Regions from separate parts of the Paenarthrobacter ilicis genome, predicted to be linked through region 2. Evidence: riboswitches for the same ligand, from Rfam matches in the RefSeq annotation. Region 2 holds a riboswitch; each other region holds the start of a gene.
The links. A riboswitch is a leader RNA that binds a small molecule or an ion and turns the genes downstream of it on or off. The one in region 2 is predicted to bind cyclic di-AMP.
Positions count from the first base shown of each region.

Region 1: it holds a riboswitch for cyclic di-AMP, as region 2 does, so the genes downstream of both, JOE60_RS03465 (aggregation-promoting factor C-terminal-like domain-containing protein) here and JOE60_RS01895 (NlpC/P60 family protein) in region 2, are expected to answer to the same signal.
Region 3: it holds a riboswitch for cyclic di-AMP, as region 2 does, so the genes downstream of both, JOE60_RS16925 (hypothetical protein) here and JOE60_RS01895 (NlpC/P60 family protein) in region 2, are expected to answer to the same signal.
Region 4: it holds a riboswitch for cyclic di-AMP, as region 2 does, so the genes downstream of both, JOE60_RS04500 (C40 family peptidase) here and JOE60_RS01895 (NlpC/P60 family protein) in region 2, are expected to answer to the same signal.

Region 1 is NZ_JAFBCD010000001.1:727,537-731,563, reverse strand. It holds gene JOE60_RS03475 (response regulator transcription factor) at 1-729, shown strand, start outside; gene JOE60_RS03470 (sensor histidine kinase) at 733-2,259, shown strand; cyclic di-AMP (ydaO/yuaA leader) riboswitch at 2,358-2,514, shown strand; gene JOE60_RS03465 (aggregation-promoting factor C-terminal-like domain-containing protein) at 2,520-3,362, shown strand; gene JOE60_RS03460 (dolichyl-phosphate beta-glucosyltransferase) at 3,524-4,027, shown strand, end outside.
Region 2 is NZ_JAFBCD010000001.1:380,650-384,676, forward strand. It holds gene JOE60_RS01885 (NCS2 family permease) at 1-1,225, opposite strand, end outside; gene JOE60_RS01890 (copper resistance CopC family protein) at 1,340-1,972, shown strand; cyclic di-AMP (ydaO/yuaA leader) riboswitch at 2,152-2,314, shown strand; gene JOE60_RS01895 (NlpC/P60 family protein) at 2,319-3,110, shown strand; gene JOE60_RS01900 (NAD(P)/FAD-dependent oxidoreductase) at 3,227-3,913, opposite strand.
Region 3 is NZ_JAFBCD010000001.1:3,709,918-3,713,944, forward strand. It holds gene JOE60_RS16910 (alpha/beta fold hydrolase) at 1-328, shown strand, start outside; gene JOE60_RS16915 (DUF6480 family protein) at 435-698, shown strand; gene JOE60_RS16920 (ATP-dependent DNA ligase) at 797-1,867, opposite strand; cyclic di-AMP (ydaO/yuaA leader) riboswitch at 2,096-2,242, shown strand; gene JOE60_RS16925 (hypothetical protein) at 2,257-3,384, shown strand; gene JOE60_RS16930 (PucR family transcriptional regulator) at 3,556-4,027, opposite strand, start outside.
Region 4 is NZ_JAFBCD010000001.1:948,081-952,107, reverse strand. It holds gene JOE60_RS04510 (HNH endonuclease) at 1-457, opposite strand, end outside; gene JOE60_RS04505 (NlpC/P60 family protein) at 870-1,655, opposite strand; gene JOE60_RS04500 (C40 family peptidase) at 1,756-2,505, opposite strand; cyclic di-AMP (ydaO/yuaA leader) riboswitch at 2,510-2,670, opposite strand; gene JOE60_RS04495 (M23 family metallopeptidase) at 2,815-3,648, opposite strand; cyclic di-AMP (ydaO/yuaA leader) riboswitch at 3,653-3,895, opposite strand.

The DNA of each region.
Region 1 (4,027 bases), 350 kb from region 2:
CACTCCATGACCAACAACCTGCCCCAACTCACCCACCCGGACGGTTCACCCATCCGCGCCCTGGTGGTGGACGACGAACCCAGCCTTGCCGAACTGATGAGCATGGGCCTTCGCATGGCCGGCTGGTCCGTCGCGGTGGCCGGCGACGGACCTGAGGCCGTGAAGGTGGCCAAAGAGTTCCGGCCGGACGTCCTTGTCCTGGACGTCATGCTTCCCGGCTTTGACGGCGTGGAAGTGCTCACCCGGGTCCGCGCCTTCGCTCCGGAAGTACCAGCCTTGTTCCTGACTGCCAAGGATGCAGTCCAGGACAGGATCGTTGGCCTGGCCGCCGGCGGCGATGACTACGTGACCAAGCCCTTCAGCATGGAGGAAGTCCTCCTGCGGCTTCACCGGCTGGTCCAGCGCTCCGGCGTTGCCGCCATGGACACCGCTGAGCTGGTGGTGGGAGACCTCACCCTCAACGTGGACACCAGGGAAGTGACGCGCGCCGGGGAGGACATTCCGCTCACCGCCACGCAGTTCGAGCTCCTCCGCTACCTCATGGAAAATCCCAAACGGGTGATCAGCAAAGCCCAGATCCTGGACCGCGTGTGGGACTACGACTTTGGTGGACAGGCCAACATTGTGGAGCTCTACATTTCCTATCTGCGGAAGAAGATCGAGGCTAACCACCCACCCATGATCCACACCATCCGCGGTGCCGGGTACGTCATCAAGCCTGCGGACTAGGACTTGAGCACCCTCTCCGGAGTAGCCAAACGCACAGGGCGCAGCTGGCTCAACCCCTCCACCTGGCACCTGCGGACCCGCTTGGTCCTGGTGGCCATGGCACTCCTCGTGGCCATCTGCGGAGCTGTGGGCATTGTCAGCTACGCCTCCATGGACAACGTGTTCAACCGTCAGTTGGACAGGCAATTGGAGCAGGCCTCCAGCCGCGCAAATACTTTCGGCAGGCCGCCGTCGAACTTCCCGAACTCCGGCAGGCCGGATCCCCTGGAGGCCCGCGGACAGGCCGCCGGCACACTGAACGCAAGGATTGACGGATCAGAGGTCAGCAGCTCGGGACTGATTGACGCCAAGGGCAACCGCGTCTCACTGTCCGCCGCCGACCAGCAGGTCCTGCTGAGCCTGCCCACCAACAGCCAGCCGGCGGACCGCTCCCTGTCCAACGGTGATTACCGGCTGGTGGCCGTCGGCACCAACGATGGCGATGTAATTGTTACCGGCCTGCCGCTGTCCGACAAGCAAAGCGCCGAGGCCTCACTGGTGTGGACCATGGTGGTGGTATCGCTGGGCGGCTTGTTGGTGATTGGCCTGCTAGGCACCGTGATCATCCGGCGGACCATGCGGCCCCTGGAACAGCTCTCCGAAGTAGCCACGAAAGTCTCGCGGTTGCCCCTGGACGCCGGTGAGGTGGCACTTGCGGTGCGGGTACCACCATCCGCCTCCCATCCGGGGACGGAAGTGGGCAGTGTGGGCCACGCCCTGAACCTGATGCTCAACAATGTTGCCAACGCACTGGAGGCCAGGCAGGAAAGCGAGACCAAAGTCCGGCAGTTTGTTGCTGATGCCTCGCATGAACTCCGCACTCCCCTGACAGCCATCCGTGGGTACACCGAGCTGATGAGGATGACCGAGACCTTCACCGACGATGGCCGCAAGTCGCTGGCAAGGGTCCAGAGCCAATCGGAGCGCATGACCACGCTGGTTGAAGACCTGCTGCTGCTGGCCAGGCTGGACGAGGGGCAGCCCGTCAAAATGGCGGATGTGGACCTGACACAGCTGGTGATCGAAACCGTCAGCGACGAGAAAGTCATGGCGCCGGACCACACCTGGCAGCTGAAGCTTCCCGATGAACCCATCACAGTGCGCGGTGACGCCACCCAGCTGCACCAGGTCCTGGCCAACCTGCTGTCCAACGCCCGCAAGCACACGGACCGCGGAACCACGGTGGTCACGGGCGTGATGCTCTCCGCCGATGGCAGTGCGGTGGTGACCGTGACGGACAACGGCCCCGGCATTCCGGAAGACTTCCAAACCCGGATCTTCTCCCGTTTTGCCCGCGCTGACGCAGCGAGATCGGGGTCGGAAGGGACTTCCGGACTGGGCCTTTCCATTGTGGATTCGATTGTTGCCGCCCATGGTGGCACCGTGGAAGTGACGTCCCGGCCCGGGCGCACAGAGTTCGCCCTGCGACTTCCCACCGTAAGCACCGGGGAAAGTCAGCCGGGCCTGCAAGGCGACTCACCGGCGTCGTGATCTCTGTTACCTAAATGTGACTTCCGGGGAATCCTCCTGTACCGTCGAAAGGGTGGGTTTCCCCAAGGACCCACATCCGGGATGCGCCGAGCTCTGCCACTTCCCGGAGTCCGTTCTTCTTTGAGGCAGAGACGGGGGACCCACAGTCTCCGGGCCTGGCAATGTGCCGCCCTAGGGGTGAAGCCGCAGCGTGACGCGCGGCCGGATGACCTCATCCGAACCCGACAGCTAACTCCGCAGGCGCTGAGAGGTCACAACACATGTCTGAATTTAACGATCCGGCGCGCCCTTCTGCGCGCCACCGCGATGAAAACAACAAGTCGCAGGCAGTCCTTAAGAACGCCGCCCGCCAGGGTAAGTCCAGCCACCGCATGTCGGTAGTTGCCGGTGTGGTTGCTGCCGCACTGGGCGTTGCATCGCTGGGAACGGCCGCCAACGCTGCCCTGAACCTCCCCGAGGCCACCCGTGTTGCCGGGACGCAGGCAGCTGCCAACGTGAGCACCAACAAGTCCGCCGAGATCTCTGCTTCCATGGACGCCGCCGCCGCAAAGGGTGCCGCCGACCGTGCTGCTGCGGACAAGGCCGCCGCTGAGAAAGCTGCTGCCGACAAGGCCGCCGCTGACCAGGCCGCAGCCGAAAAGGCTGCAGCAGAGAAGGCCGCCGCAGATCAGGCAGCCGCCGCTCAGGCCGCAGCTGACAAGGCTGCTGCTGATGCCGCTGCCAAGCAAGCCGCCGACGCCGCTGCTGCCGCCGCCGCTGAGGCAGCCGCCGCAGCCGCAGCTCCCAAGGCAGTTGACGATCCCGCCGCCGCCAAGGCCTACGCTGCAAGCATCCTGGGCAGCTACGGCTGGGGCCAGGGCGAAATGACCGCCCTGAACACGCTGTGGGAGAAGGAATCCAACTGGAAGACCACTGCTACCAACGCGTCCAGCGGCGCATACGGCATTGTCCAGTCCCTCCCGGCTGGCAAGATGGCCTCGGCCGGCGCTGACTGGCAGACCAACTACCAGACCCAGATCAAGTGGGGCCTGAACTACATCAAGGAGCGTTACGGTTCGCCGTCCGCTGCCCTGGCTTTCCACTTGTCGCACAACTGGTACTAAGCCACACCCTTTCGGATCGCCGCTCCCTTTTCCGCCATTCGCACCGGTTCCCACTGGTGCGGACAGCGGAAAAGGGGGCGGCTTTCGGCTTTTAAGGTGCTCACAGTGGAGTCACAGCTTGCGCCTACAGCACACATAAACGGCGGTTCCATGCTGAATGCATGACGCTCACTCATCCAGCACCCGTTCCCCAGCGGCAACGGCCGGTGAACACCATGGTCCCCGTGCCGGTGGTGGACCTGACCGTGCCCGTCTTCAATGAGGAGAGCCGGATTGAGGATAACCTCCGCCGGCTGCACGGGCACCTGAAAAACTGGCTGCCGTACTCGTTCCGCATCACTGTGGCTGACAATGCAAGCACCGACGGCACGTTGCGGATAGCGGAGCGCCTGGCCCGTGAACTTCCAGAACTGGTGGTGGTCCGGCTCGCGGAAAGAGGCCGGGGAAAGACCCTTCGGCATGTTTGGTTGGCATCCCCGTCACCGGTCCTGGCCTACATGGAAGCCGATATGTCCACGGACCTCTCCGCGTTGGCTCCCCTGCTGGCCCCGCTGATTTCCGGGCACTCCGATCTGGCTATCGGAACCCGTTCAGCCTCATCCTCGCGCGTGACCTGCAGTGCCCTGCGCGCGGTTATTTCCCGTAGCTGCAACTCGCTCCTGCGC
Region 2 (4,027 bases):
CCTGCCAGTCAATCCTGCCCACCTGGGACACCATCATGAAGCCCACCACCACCAAGGCCGGAGCCACGGCTTCGAACGGGACCAGGTTGATCAGCGGGGTGAAGAACATTGCCACCAGGAAGAGGGCGCCGGTGACGATTGAGGCCAAGCCGGTACGGGCGCCCTCACCGATGCCTGCGCCGGACTCCACAAAGATCTGGTTGGAGGAAACCGAGGCGCCGCCGCCCACAATCGCACCCAGGGCGTCAACTTGCAGGACGCGGTCCACGTTGGGGATGTTTCCGTCCTTGTCCACCGTTCCGGCCTCGTTGGCGAGTCCCACCATGGTGCCCATGGCGTCGAAGAAGATGCTGAGCAGGATCACGAAAGCCAGCAGCGCCGCGGCAATGAAACCAAGGTGCTGGAACGCGCCGAACGGGTTCGCCTTGCCGATGAGGGACAGGTCAGGAGCGCCCCATTCAGACAGCGTCGGTGCCACCAGGGACCAGCCGCGGGGGTTCACGTTCTTGCCGTCAAAGCTGGGGCCAATGTGCAGGGTGAATTCGAGGATGGCTGCCAGTGCCGTGGAAACGACGATGCCGATCAGGATGGCGCCGCGGACCTTGCGGACCACCAGCGCGATGGTGAGGATGAGGCCCACGGCGAACACCAGGGTGGGCCAGCCCAGCAGCTTTCCGTCAACACCCAGCCCCAGGGGAACAGTTGTTCCCGCGGCGTCCGGAATGCGGCGCACAAAACCTGCATTCACCAGGCCGATCAGCGCAATGAACAGGCCAATGCCCACCACGATCGCCGTCTTGAGCGCCTCCGGCACGGCCTTGAAGACGGCAGTGCGGAAACCGGTCAATACAAGGATGAGCATGGTGACGCCGGAGAGGACCACCAGGCCCATCATGTCCGGCCAGGTGAGGCCCGGGTGGGAGGCCACGGTGACGGCAACGAAGGCGTTGACACCCAGCCCGGTAGCCACGGCGAAGGGGTGCTTGGCCCAGGCGCCCATGAGGATGGTCAGGATGCCGGCCACGAAGGCCGTGGTTGCAGCCACGGCGGTGAAGCCCAGAGATGCGCCGCTGGAGTCTGCCCCGGAGAGGATCAGCGGGTTCAGGACCACGATGTAGCTCATGGCAAAGAACGTGGCAAAACCGCCGCGGATTTCCCGCGAGTAGGTAGATCCGCGTTCGGAGATCTTGAAGTAGCGGTCGACTGCAGAACCTTGTTTCAGCATGAAGGTCTCCGGGGATTGGGGGGAGTGTTCTCTCAAATCCTATGTTGCCGAATACAGGGGGCCCGGACGATTCGCCTAGTCTGTAAGGAAGCCAACACTAGGAGAAACCGTCCCATGCGTACCGTCCGTCCGCTTCTGGCCGCCGTCGTCGCCGCTCTTGCCTTCGCGTCCGCCCTGCTGTTTTCCGCGGCCCCCGCGTCTGCGCACGACGTCGCCGAATCCTCGGCTCCGGCGAACGGGACCACAGTGGCCACCGTACCGGCGTCGGTCTCCATCACGTTCAACAACCGTCCGCTGGCCATCGGTTCCGGCGTAACGGTCACCGCAGGTGGCCAGAACTGGGCCGACGGCTCGGTCGAGATCATCGATAACCAGGCCGTGCAAAAACTGCGTGAAGGCGCTCCGGCCGGCGAATACACCGTGACCTGGAGGGTTGTCAGCTCTGACTCGCACCCCATCGAAGGCACCTTCACGTTTACGGCCACCACTGGAAGCACGACGGCGACCGGCGGCACCGCTGCAGCCTCGCCGTGGGCCGGGGCTTCTTCGGACACCGTCCCGACGGCGGGCACCGCCGCTCCCGGGACCGGAACCAGCGCTCCGGCGGCGGATGCGTCCCAGCCCTTCCCCTGGAGCATCGTTGTCCTGGCGGTAGTGGCTTTGGCCCTGGTGATTTTCCTGGCTGTTACGGCACGCAGGAAACTTGCTGCGTCCAACGCGCCGGAAGACCGGGATTCCGCGGAATAACTAGGTTTTCTACGTAGCTGCGAAAATCTCGAATCGGTTACCGCGACACGCCCAGATAACAGTTCCCGTTACTTAAATGTGACTTCGGCGTGATCATCGCGTACGGTTGTACCTGTGCCTGTTCCATGTAGCAGGCACTTCCGGCCTGATTGCCTAGCTCTGCCGCAGTCCGGAATCCGTTCGCAGACAAACCTAACGGCAGAGACGGGGAACCCAATTTAGGCCGCTTCCAGCGCGCCTTGGGGTGAAGCCACGATGCTTCCGCTGAACAGCGGGGGATAGTGGCCGGGTGACTCCCATCCGAATCCGACAGCTAACCTCGCAGGCATCGGGAGAGGCTTTTTTCATGTCTTCAAGCATTCTTCGCGGCCGTCGTAAGGCGGACAGCGTACGTCCTAATCCGTTCATCTCCATCTCCAAGGCTGTTGCCAGCAACGCTTCCGGCGCTGGCCGCCAGGCAGCTGTTATCGCGGCAGCTTCGGGCCTTGTCCTGACCGGCTCCATTGCTGCCCACGCAGCTGAAGCTCCGGTTCAGCGCGACTCCAGCCCGGCCACCGTGGCAGAGACCGTCTCGGAGGCACCCACCAAGGTTGTCACCGCACTCTCCACCGCCACCGTCAACTTCGAGCGTCCCGCCGTTGCTTCCGTAGCAGCTCCGGTCATCGAAAAGCCGGCTCCGGTTGTTGAAGCTCCTGTTGTTGCCAAGAAGGCAGCCGTCGCCCCCGCCGCCGCAACGGCTCCCGTTGCCAAGGCTGCTGCAGCTGCTCCCGCCGCTGCTGCTCCGGCTGCTGCACCCGCAGCCGCTGCTCCCGCCGTCGGTGGAGTGAACGCAGCCATGGTTGCTTCCGCTTACGCCCAGATCGGCATCATGCAGGACTGCACCGCCATGGTGGAAAGGGCGCTGGGTTCCGCTGGTATTCCTGTTGGCGACCTCGCCCCCATGCAGTTCATGAACTACGGCCGGGTTGTCAGCGATCCCCAGCCTGGTGACATGATCGTCCAGTCCGGCCACGTAGCCATCTACATCGGCAACGGCCAGGCCATCAGCGGTGGCATCAACGGCAACCAGACGGGTATCCACCCCATCAGCTGGTTGACTGCAACTGGTCCCGTTACGTACGTACGCGCAGGCGCATAAGCCTCACGCTTCAGTTCAAAGGCCGGTGTTCTTCGAGGAATGACTTCCTCGGAGAATACCGGCCTTTGGCGTTAAATTATGTGCGGAAAAGTGTGATGTAGGGTTGCTGCTCGCCGTCAGGCCAGGGCTATGCCGGGTCCGGCCGGGAGCGCCACCTTGGAGGAGATTGCTTGCCCCACGGCTTTCGCTTGCCGGAGCACCTCTTTGGGCGTGGGTGTGATGAGTTCTCCCACTCCCACCAGGTGCATCCCCAGTGCACGCATGGCTGCCGCAAAGTTCTGTCCCACGGCAATTCCCAGCTCGGCCAACATGCGGCGCAGTTGGCTCTGGGCGCAGCGCGTCACCACCACATGGTCTGCCAGCAGGATCCCGTGCGCAGTGTGGACTGCCCATTGGCGGGGTGCTACTTCCAGTGGTCCGGAGGCAAGGCCGTTGCTCAGGCTGGCTGTGGCGACCTTCCTGGCCAGCCCATGGGCAGTCTGCTGGGCTGCGTCAGCGCCCAGGAAATCAAGGCGGACGGCGCGGGTGGTGCTGCGGACATCAAGCTGGTGGCTGGCTGCGTAGTTGCGCAGGTGGCGGAGAATTTCGCTGCGTTCCTGCATGGCGGGATCGGCAACATCGCAGCGTTGGAGCATCCCTGTGTGGGGGGACGATCCGGAACCCGTCAGACCACCAAAGCCCTCCACCACAATTGATCCGACTCCGTAGCGGCTGAGTTCGCTCGCAACGGCCAAACCGGAGAGGCCGGCTCCAATGACTACTGTGGTGGTTCGTTCCGCACCGGAATCAGGCGTGACTGACACTGCTTGGTTCCTCCTTGACGTGGGTGCCTGGCGGCATCGCGTGGGAAAGCGTCCGGATTCCCCAAGCGGCCGCAAGTGAGCAGCCAGGATGTGTGCTGAAACACTGTTCCCGGC
Region 3 (4,027 bases), 3.3 Mb from region 2:
GTTGCTGAGGGAGAGTGCGTCCTCCAACTGGATCGTGGTGTCCGATTACTTCCGCTGTGGGCCCCGCTGGTACCTCACCGAAGTGCCGGTGATGATGCAGTACCCCACCGAGAAGCGGCTTGCCGGAGTCACGGCACCCGTGCTGGTCCTCCGCGGCAGCAGGGACCAGGTTGCGGGTCCGGAATGGTCATTGCGGCTGTCCAGGTGCGTCGCGTACGGGCGCTTGGTGGAGATTTCGGGGGTTGGTCACGTTGCGCAGCACATGCGGCCCAAGGCAGTGGCGGACGCCATCCGGAGTTTCGTCGCTGCCGCTCCGCATCACAACTGATCACGACGCCGGTACCCGCCACTGGCCCACTTGTTGCCTTTGGTTCGGGCAGGCTAGGCTGGCCGGGCAAGCTAAATAGTAAGTCTGCTTACGAAAGGGTTTGACCATGACCAGCAATGACCCGGAAAACGATCCCCAGGCCTTCGGAGTGAGCGGAGCCACCGGACCATTCGACACTACGTCCGACGCTGACAGCATCCACGAAGACCCCGACATGCGACAGGACGAGGATGAGGATCCCGCTGCCTCGGCAAACCCGGACCCCATGGATGGGAACATCACCGGCCTGGAACCCGGAGGCGGAGTACCCCCGGGCGAGACCCCTCCGGCCGAAGGCAGCATGAGCAGCGACCAGGGGCACGAAGAGTAGCAGGGCGCTGGGCAGCAATTCCGTTGCTGAGCCGCTGCCACGTCGCCGGGCAGCAACGTGGCAGCGGGCCGGCAACGTTTTAGCGGGCCGGCACCGCCTCAGTCTTTGGGCAGGTTCAGGATCTCGGCAAGATCGTAATCAGCAGGCTCCTCCAGCTGCGAGTACGTGCAGCTCTTCGGGGTCCGGTCCGGCCGCCACCGCTTGAACTGGGTGGTGTGCCGGAACCTGTCCCCTTCCATGTAGTCGTAGCCAACCTCGATCACCAATTCAGGACGCAGCGGAACAAACGTGAAGTCCTTTCCCGCGCTCCACCGGCTTTGGCCTCCGGGCATCCTCGATCCACCGGGGGATTCATCCTGCTTGGCCCATTCACCCCAGGGATGGTCTTCCAACTCCACTTGGTACGGCTCCAACTCGGCCACCAGGGCTTCGCGCTTGGCCATCGGGAACGACGCCACCACGCCCACGTGATGCAGCTTTCCCGAGTCGTCATGCAAGCCCAGCAGCATGGAGCCCACCACCTTGGCGGTTTTGTGCCACCGGAAGCCAGCCACCACGCAGTCCGCGGTCCGCACATGCTTGGTTTTGAACATCACGCGCTTGTTGGGCTGGTAGATCCCGTCCAAAGGCTTGGACAGCACACCATCCAACCCTGCGCCCTCAAGTTGGATGAACCATTCCTTGGCCTGCTCCAGTTCCGAGACCGCCGGGGTCACGTAGACGGGAGGTTTGGCGTTTACCAGTGCCGATTCGAGGATGGCCCGACGCTCGGAGAATGGCCTGCCGGTCAGGTCTTCATCCCCCAGCGCCAGGATGTCGAAAGCCACCATGGACGCCGGGGTTTTCTCCGCCAGCATCCGCACCCTGCTGTCTGCCGGATGGATCCGCTGCTGCAAGACCTCAAATTCCAACCTGTTGCCCTGGATCAGGACAATCTCGCCGTCGATCACGCATCTGTCCGGAAGGTTCGCTGTGAAGGCCTCCACGAGTTCCGGGAAGTAGCGGGTCATGGGCTTCTCATTGCGGCTGCCCAGGACAATCTCATCACCGTCTTTGAAGATGATGGTGCGGAAGCCGTCCCATTTGGGCTCGTGATGCCCTACATCCGGGATGTCCGGGACCGACTTGGCGAGCATGGGCGGTACTGGTGGCATCACTGGCAGGTCCATAAACAATGTCTACCTGCCGGTGCCCCCCGAAGCCAGCCTTGGCCGGCGATATCTTCCCCGTGTTGCCACTCAGCGCCGGCCCCGCAGCTTATGTCATGCGGCTGCGACGGACTGTGAGACCTACCGCCCGTTACATTAATGTGACATTACTTTCCGGCTCAGGTACCGTCGTAGGGCGACCCGTATCTCCATAGGGCCGCTTCCGGACCGACGCCGAGCTCTGCCGCTGTCCGGGATCCGCCAGACCCGCGGCAGAGGCGGGGGACCCACAGTTCCCGGGCTTGGATTCCAAGCCCTCGGGGTGAAGCCGCTACGGCGGCCGGACGGCCTCGTCCGAACCCGACAGCTAACCTCGAAGGCGTTGAGAGGCAACCACCATGTCCCCAACCATGGATCAGCCACGCCGTATCCGGACTGAAGCCGAGCGCCCCAGGCCCACCGGCCGCCGTCGGGCAGCAACCACGACGCCGGACGCTGACACTGCGGGCACCCCCACCACCGCTGCGCCCACCGCCCCTGCCCCCACCACCCCTGCGCCCACCGCCCCTGCCCCCACCACCCGTGCAGCAGCGCGGGCCGCCGAACGGGCTGCAGAGCGGGAGCGCGCCCACGCCACGGCAACAGAACCAACGTCCATGGCACCAGTGGCAACAACACCCGCGTCCGAAGAGCCCGCCACAGCAGTGATCCCCGTCATCGCGGCGCGTGCAGCCGCACCGGCGCGCGAAACCACACGCGTCGAGACGCCCGGGACTGAAGTGCGCCGCAACGAAACACGCAGGGCCGTCCGTCGGGGCTCCACGGCTGCTTCGGCACCTGCCATGGCCCTGGGCCGAGAACCGCAGGCAGTGCTGCAGAAGGCCGCCTCGGTCAAGCACATGAGCCAGCGGATGGCAGTGGTGGCCGGCGCCTTGGGCCTGGCACTGACAGCCGGTGGCTTGGGTCAAGCCTTGGGCATGCCGTTCTTCGGACAGGAAACCCCGTCGCACGAGGCAGCAGGAGCGGGCCAGGACGACGCCCGCCAATCGTCATCCGCGGCCCCCGCCCCACGCGCTTCGTACGTCACGGCGGCCAGCCCGTCGGCGTCATCCCATGCCGGCCAGCCCGCAACGGTTCCCGAGGCACCCGCCGCGGTGTCGCCGTCGTCGGTCCCCACGCCGCACGTATCCTTGGCCGCACCGGTCTGGATACCGTCCGCGCAGGCAGCGGCCGCCAACCCCGCCCCTGCCGCCGCGGCGCCGGCCCAGCCATCACCGGCACCACCACAGCCTGCCCCCGCTCCGGGTGACGTCCCGTCGGACACCATCACCACGCCGCCGGCGCCTACGGTTGCTCCAACGCCCACCACGCCGCCGACACCCACGGTTGCACCAACACCAACACCGACTCCCACCCCTACCGTCACCCAGACACCCAAACCCCGCCCCAGCGGGAAGCCGAGCACTGAAAGCGCGCCCGTTGCGCCCCAGGGCAGCCTTCAGTCGCTCCTCGAGGCGGCCAAGAAGACGACCGGATGAGCACGCCGTTGCCCGCTTTTGGGCGCCAGGACCCCCGCACAGCGCCTGTGGGCTGGCATGGCAGGTACTGCAGGAGCAGCCGGACGGCAACATTCCGGCTCCGGAGGGGCCGGTGGAGCTGCCAGCGACTCCGGCGGTCCTAGAATCCCCGGATCCTGGAATCCTGGGATCCTAGATCCTGGGTCTTCCAGCCCATCGGCGCGCCTTCAACGCGGCGTGCAGCTCAAGCCGGATGGCGCCGCTCAACGGCTCTGCCCCGATGATTTGGCGGATCCGTCCCAGGCGGTTGTAGATACTGCTCCGGTGGAGGTGCAGTTTGGCGGCGACGTCCTGCACTGAGCCGTCATTGTCGTACAGCAGCTCCAGGACGGGGAGCAGCTCGCCGTTTTTGTCCTGGTCCTCCAGGGTCCGGAAATGGACCGACCCGGTGTCGTCCCAGCCTCCGGGTGCCACCAGCCGGTCGAACAGTTGGTAGACCCCCACCGTCCTGCTGTCCACGAGCTCGCCAAGAACCGCGTCCACGGCGGCGGCCTGGGCGGCCACCTTGGACTGCCGGTACGCGCCGGCGAGCTGGCGGATCACCTGGAAGGGCTCGCTGATGCCCAGGATCACCCGGTCCACGGATCTTCCTGCGCGTTTGGCC
Region 4 (4,027 bases), 570 kb from region 2:
CAGGTTTCTCGAGTTCCTTGATCTGCCACATGGTTCCCTGGGGCACACCTGGTTTGAAACGGAGCTTCCACCCCATCTCGGCGAGGGTGTGATCGCTTTTGGCGTTGTTGCATTTCAAGCACGCCGCAACCAGGTTTTCCCAGGAATCCGCGCCGCCCCTGGATTTGGGGTGGACGTGGTCTATGGTGTGGGCTGTTTTGCCGCAATAGGCGCACCGGTGACCGTCGCGGCGGAGAACCCCGCGGCGGCTCACGGCGGTGACCTTGTTGTACTTGGGACGGATGTAGCGGTTAAGGAGGATCACGGACGGGCGTCCAAGAATCTCCTGTGGCCCGACGACAGGCTCGTCGCCTTCGGCCACCACGCTTGCTTTCCCAGTCAGCACAAGGACCAGCGCCCGGCGGAATGTCACAACCGCCAGCGGTTCATATCCAGCATTCAGAACGAGTGTGCGCATGCACGTACCTCTTCACGGCCGCACCCGTCAGGGGCACGAGGGCCGGCTGCCCTCTGCATGTACGGGCTGTGGATCGACAAGATAAGGGTAAGCACTCATATGCCGTATCAACGAATTATTCTTGCGTTTCCGCGGGCGGGTCGCTGAATGTTCATGCGTGGTTCATTAAGTGTGGCTGAATCCGGGCGTCCGGAGTTGCGTGCCGTCGCCACCTACTTTGAAACCGGAACCCCTGCGCCGCGCCGATATTCCGGGGGTGTCGCAGGGTCTTGAGTAGCAATGTGGGTGGTGGCGGCACGGCCTGACAAGGGCATTGAACCCGGGCTGCGGGGGCTATGCCAGGCAAAGGGCTGTTAAAAGCAGGACACCCCGCCGGCCTGGGCCTGCGGGGTGTCCTGAAGAAAAGTTGTTATCAGCCGTTGACGCGGATGAAGACCGGGCCGGAGCCCACGTTGACGCTGAACAGCGCCGTGGTGGAGCCGTTCCAGCCGCCGTGAACAGCCATGCCGTTGCCGACATAAACGGCGATGTGCGCCTGTCCGGCCAGACCGCCATTGGCGTAGTAGGCGAGGTCGCCCGGCTGGGCTTCAGCAGCGCTGACCGTGCGGCCCAAAGAAAGGTAGCCTGCGGGCCAATCGTGGAAGTGGATGCCCACTGCAGCCAACGAGTTGGTGACCAGCATGGTGCAGTCCTGGGTTACACCCAACTGGGCGTAGGCTGCGGCAGCAATTGCTGCACCGATGCCGCTGGAGGCTGCAGGTGCCTTGGCAGCAGCAGGTGCTGCGCTGCTCACGGCAACGTTGGCAGTGCTGGTGGAAGCGGTGGTGGTGGCCGTTGCCTTGGTCTCAGCCTTGGCTTCTGCCGCCGGAGCCTTCTTCTCCACGGGAGGCGGTGCCTGAACCGTGGTGACCACGGGACGCTCGTAGGAGATGTCCACGGTGGAGTCAGCGGCGATGGTGGACTGGACCACGGCCTGGACGTCCAACGTGGAAGTGGAGGTGGACTCGCGGTCAACCTTGGTGTCTGCTGCGTTGGCAGCGATACCGCTGGTCAGGACCAAGCCGGAAGCTGCAGCGATGACTGCAGCCTGGCGGCCAACAGTACCTGCGTTGCCGCTGACAGCCTTGGCAATCATGGCAAGCGAGCTGGTCTTGGGGGCCTCGGCTCGATGCCGTGCAATGTTCTGTGCACTGGTCATGATTTTCTCTTTTCGTGTCCACGGGCAGGTGGGGTTGCACGCGGGTATTGGGTGCGCCAGCACTTGGGGGCATGCTGGCTCACCCCGAACCGGATATTTTCTAGCGGAGGGTAAAGAAGGAGGAGGTGCCTGTGGAGGCTGCCGAGTGCAGGAGCGTTCCCTGGCCCGGGTTCAAGGCGCTGATCATCATGCCGTTGCCAACGTAGATGCCAACGTGTGCGCCGCCGTTCTGCATGACCAAGTCACCAGGCTGGGGGTTGCTGGTGGGCTTCATGGCAGTCCATGCGTTGACGCGGGGGATGCTGATGCCGGCCTGGGCGTAGACCCACTGGGTGAACCCGGAGCAGTCCCAGCCGTTGGGGGTGGTGCCGCCCCATACGTAGGGGTGGCCGATTCCGGTGTACGCAATGGCGGCGAGACCCGAAGCAGATGCACTGGAAGCTGAAGACGGAGCGTCGGCGGATTTGGCCGTGACGTCACCGGCGGTTGCCTGGGTGTCGTTGGAGGCTGCGCGCTGGGTGGTGGTCTGCGCTGCGCGCTGGACAACCTTGGGAGCCTCTTTGGTAACCACTACGGGGCTTTCGAAGGCAACCGTGGCGGTGGGCTCGGCGGTGACGACGGCGGTGGCCACCAGTTGCTGGGTGCTGGAAGCTTCTGCTTTGGAGACGTCGGTGTCGGCAGCAGTGGCCGGGAGGCCAACGCTGAGGACGAGGCCTGATGCTGCTGCCAGGACTACGGCCTGACGGCCAACGGAACCGGCATTTGACGAAACAGCCTTGGAAAGAGTGTTCAAGGGGTTCGTGCGAACCGTTTCAGCGCGATGGCGCGCAGGGGTAGTGCGTGATGACACGTAGGTAGCCTCTCCCAATGCCTGCGAGGTGAGCTGTCGGATTCGGATGGGAGTCATCCGGCCGCGCTGCTTCGAAGAAGCTTTGCGACTTAACCCCAAGGCCTCCTGATGAAGGCCATAAGTGGTTCCCCCGCCCCTGCCAGACGATTTATGCGAACGGATCCCGAGTAGTGGCAGAGCTAGGCAATCCACTCGAGTGCACCGGCCCCCTAAACAGCCGATGCGCTTTGAACGGTACAACAGTTGAACGCGAATGTCACATTCAGGTCACGGTGTGTCTCCAAATTCGAGAGACAACCATCAACTGGCTTAGAGCCAGCCCATGGGGTCTACAACTTCGCCATTGACCTGAACCTCGAAGTGGAGGTGGCAGCCAGTGGATGCGCCCGTGGTTCCGCTGAGCGCAACGGTATCGCCGCGCGTCACGGTGTCCCCCACCTTGACGGTGAAGGAAGACAAGTGGTTGTACGTGGTTTCGAGGCCGTTGCCGTGATCGATGACCACGCGGTTGCCTCCCCCGTACTCGTGCCAGCCGGCGAAGGTGACCTTGCCGGTGGCAGCAGCGTGGACAGCCGTGCCGCACTGGGCAACGAAGTCCTGGCCGCGGTGGAAGTCACCCGTGCCGCCCGTGAGGGGGCTGACGCGGTAGCCGAAGGGCGATGCCGTAGTCAGGGTGTCCAGGGGGCTGGCCATGGTGCCTACCGACGAGGCGCGCTGGATGCTGCCGGCGGACTGGGCGCTCAGCAACTGCTTGAGCTTGCCGTCCGGGTCAGCGGCCGTAGCGACGGCTGCGCGGCTGAAATCGATCTTGGCTGATGCTGCGGCGGAAACCTCGGGCTGGCTGCCGGCGGCGGCAACAGCCAGCGCAGACTCCGTCTGGCCTGATTCCGACGTCGCCATGACCGGGCTGGTCGCTGGCAGACCGACAGTCAGGGCAAGGCCGGTAGCGGCAAGCGCTACTCCGGCTTTCTGCCCGACGCCACTGGCTGCAGCGAAGTCGGCAACCTGGCGCAATGGGCTCTTACGGCGGCGGACTTGGCGCTCGGTGTCGCGGGGCCGGATCTCCATTGTGGCGCGGGCTGGCCGCAGCTCAACAGCGGGGCCGGACGCGCGGCGGCGGCCCCTGACGTTCTGCGATGTCAAACTCTGTTCCTCTCTGAAAAGCCTACGAAGTTAGCTGTCGGATTCGGGTCAGAGAGTTCAAAGACCCGGTCCGCACGAAGCGCTCACGGCACAGGGGTATCCCAGGAAGGGACCTGCGTCAGTGGGTACTTCTGCTGCGGACTTCACCCCAAGGCTGCTTCTTTAGACAGCCGCTTGTGGTTCCCCCGCCTCTGCCAGTGCTGGATGACACACCTCATCCGCTGGCAGAGCTCGGCTCCGGATAAGGTAACGCTTTGGTATCAGCGCTAGTAGTTAACTATAGGGGATTAAGTCCCGTAGTAATAAATTCGTTATCAACAGGAATCGCCGTGATCGAGGGGCCGCTGTATCACCTATCCCGGAAAACCGCAGGTCACGG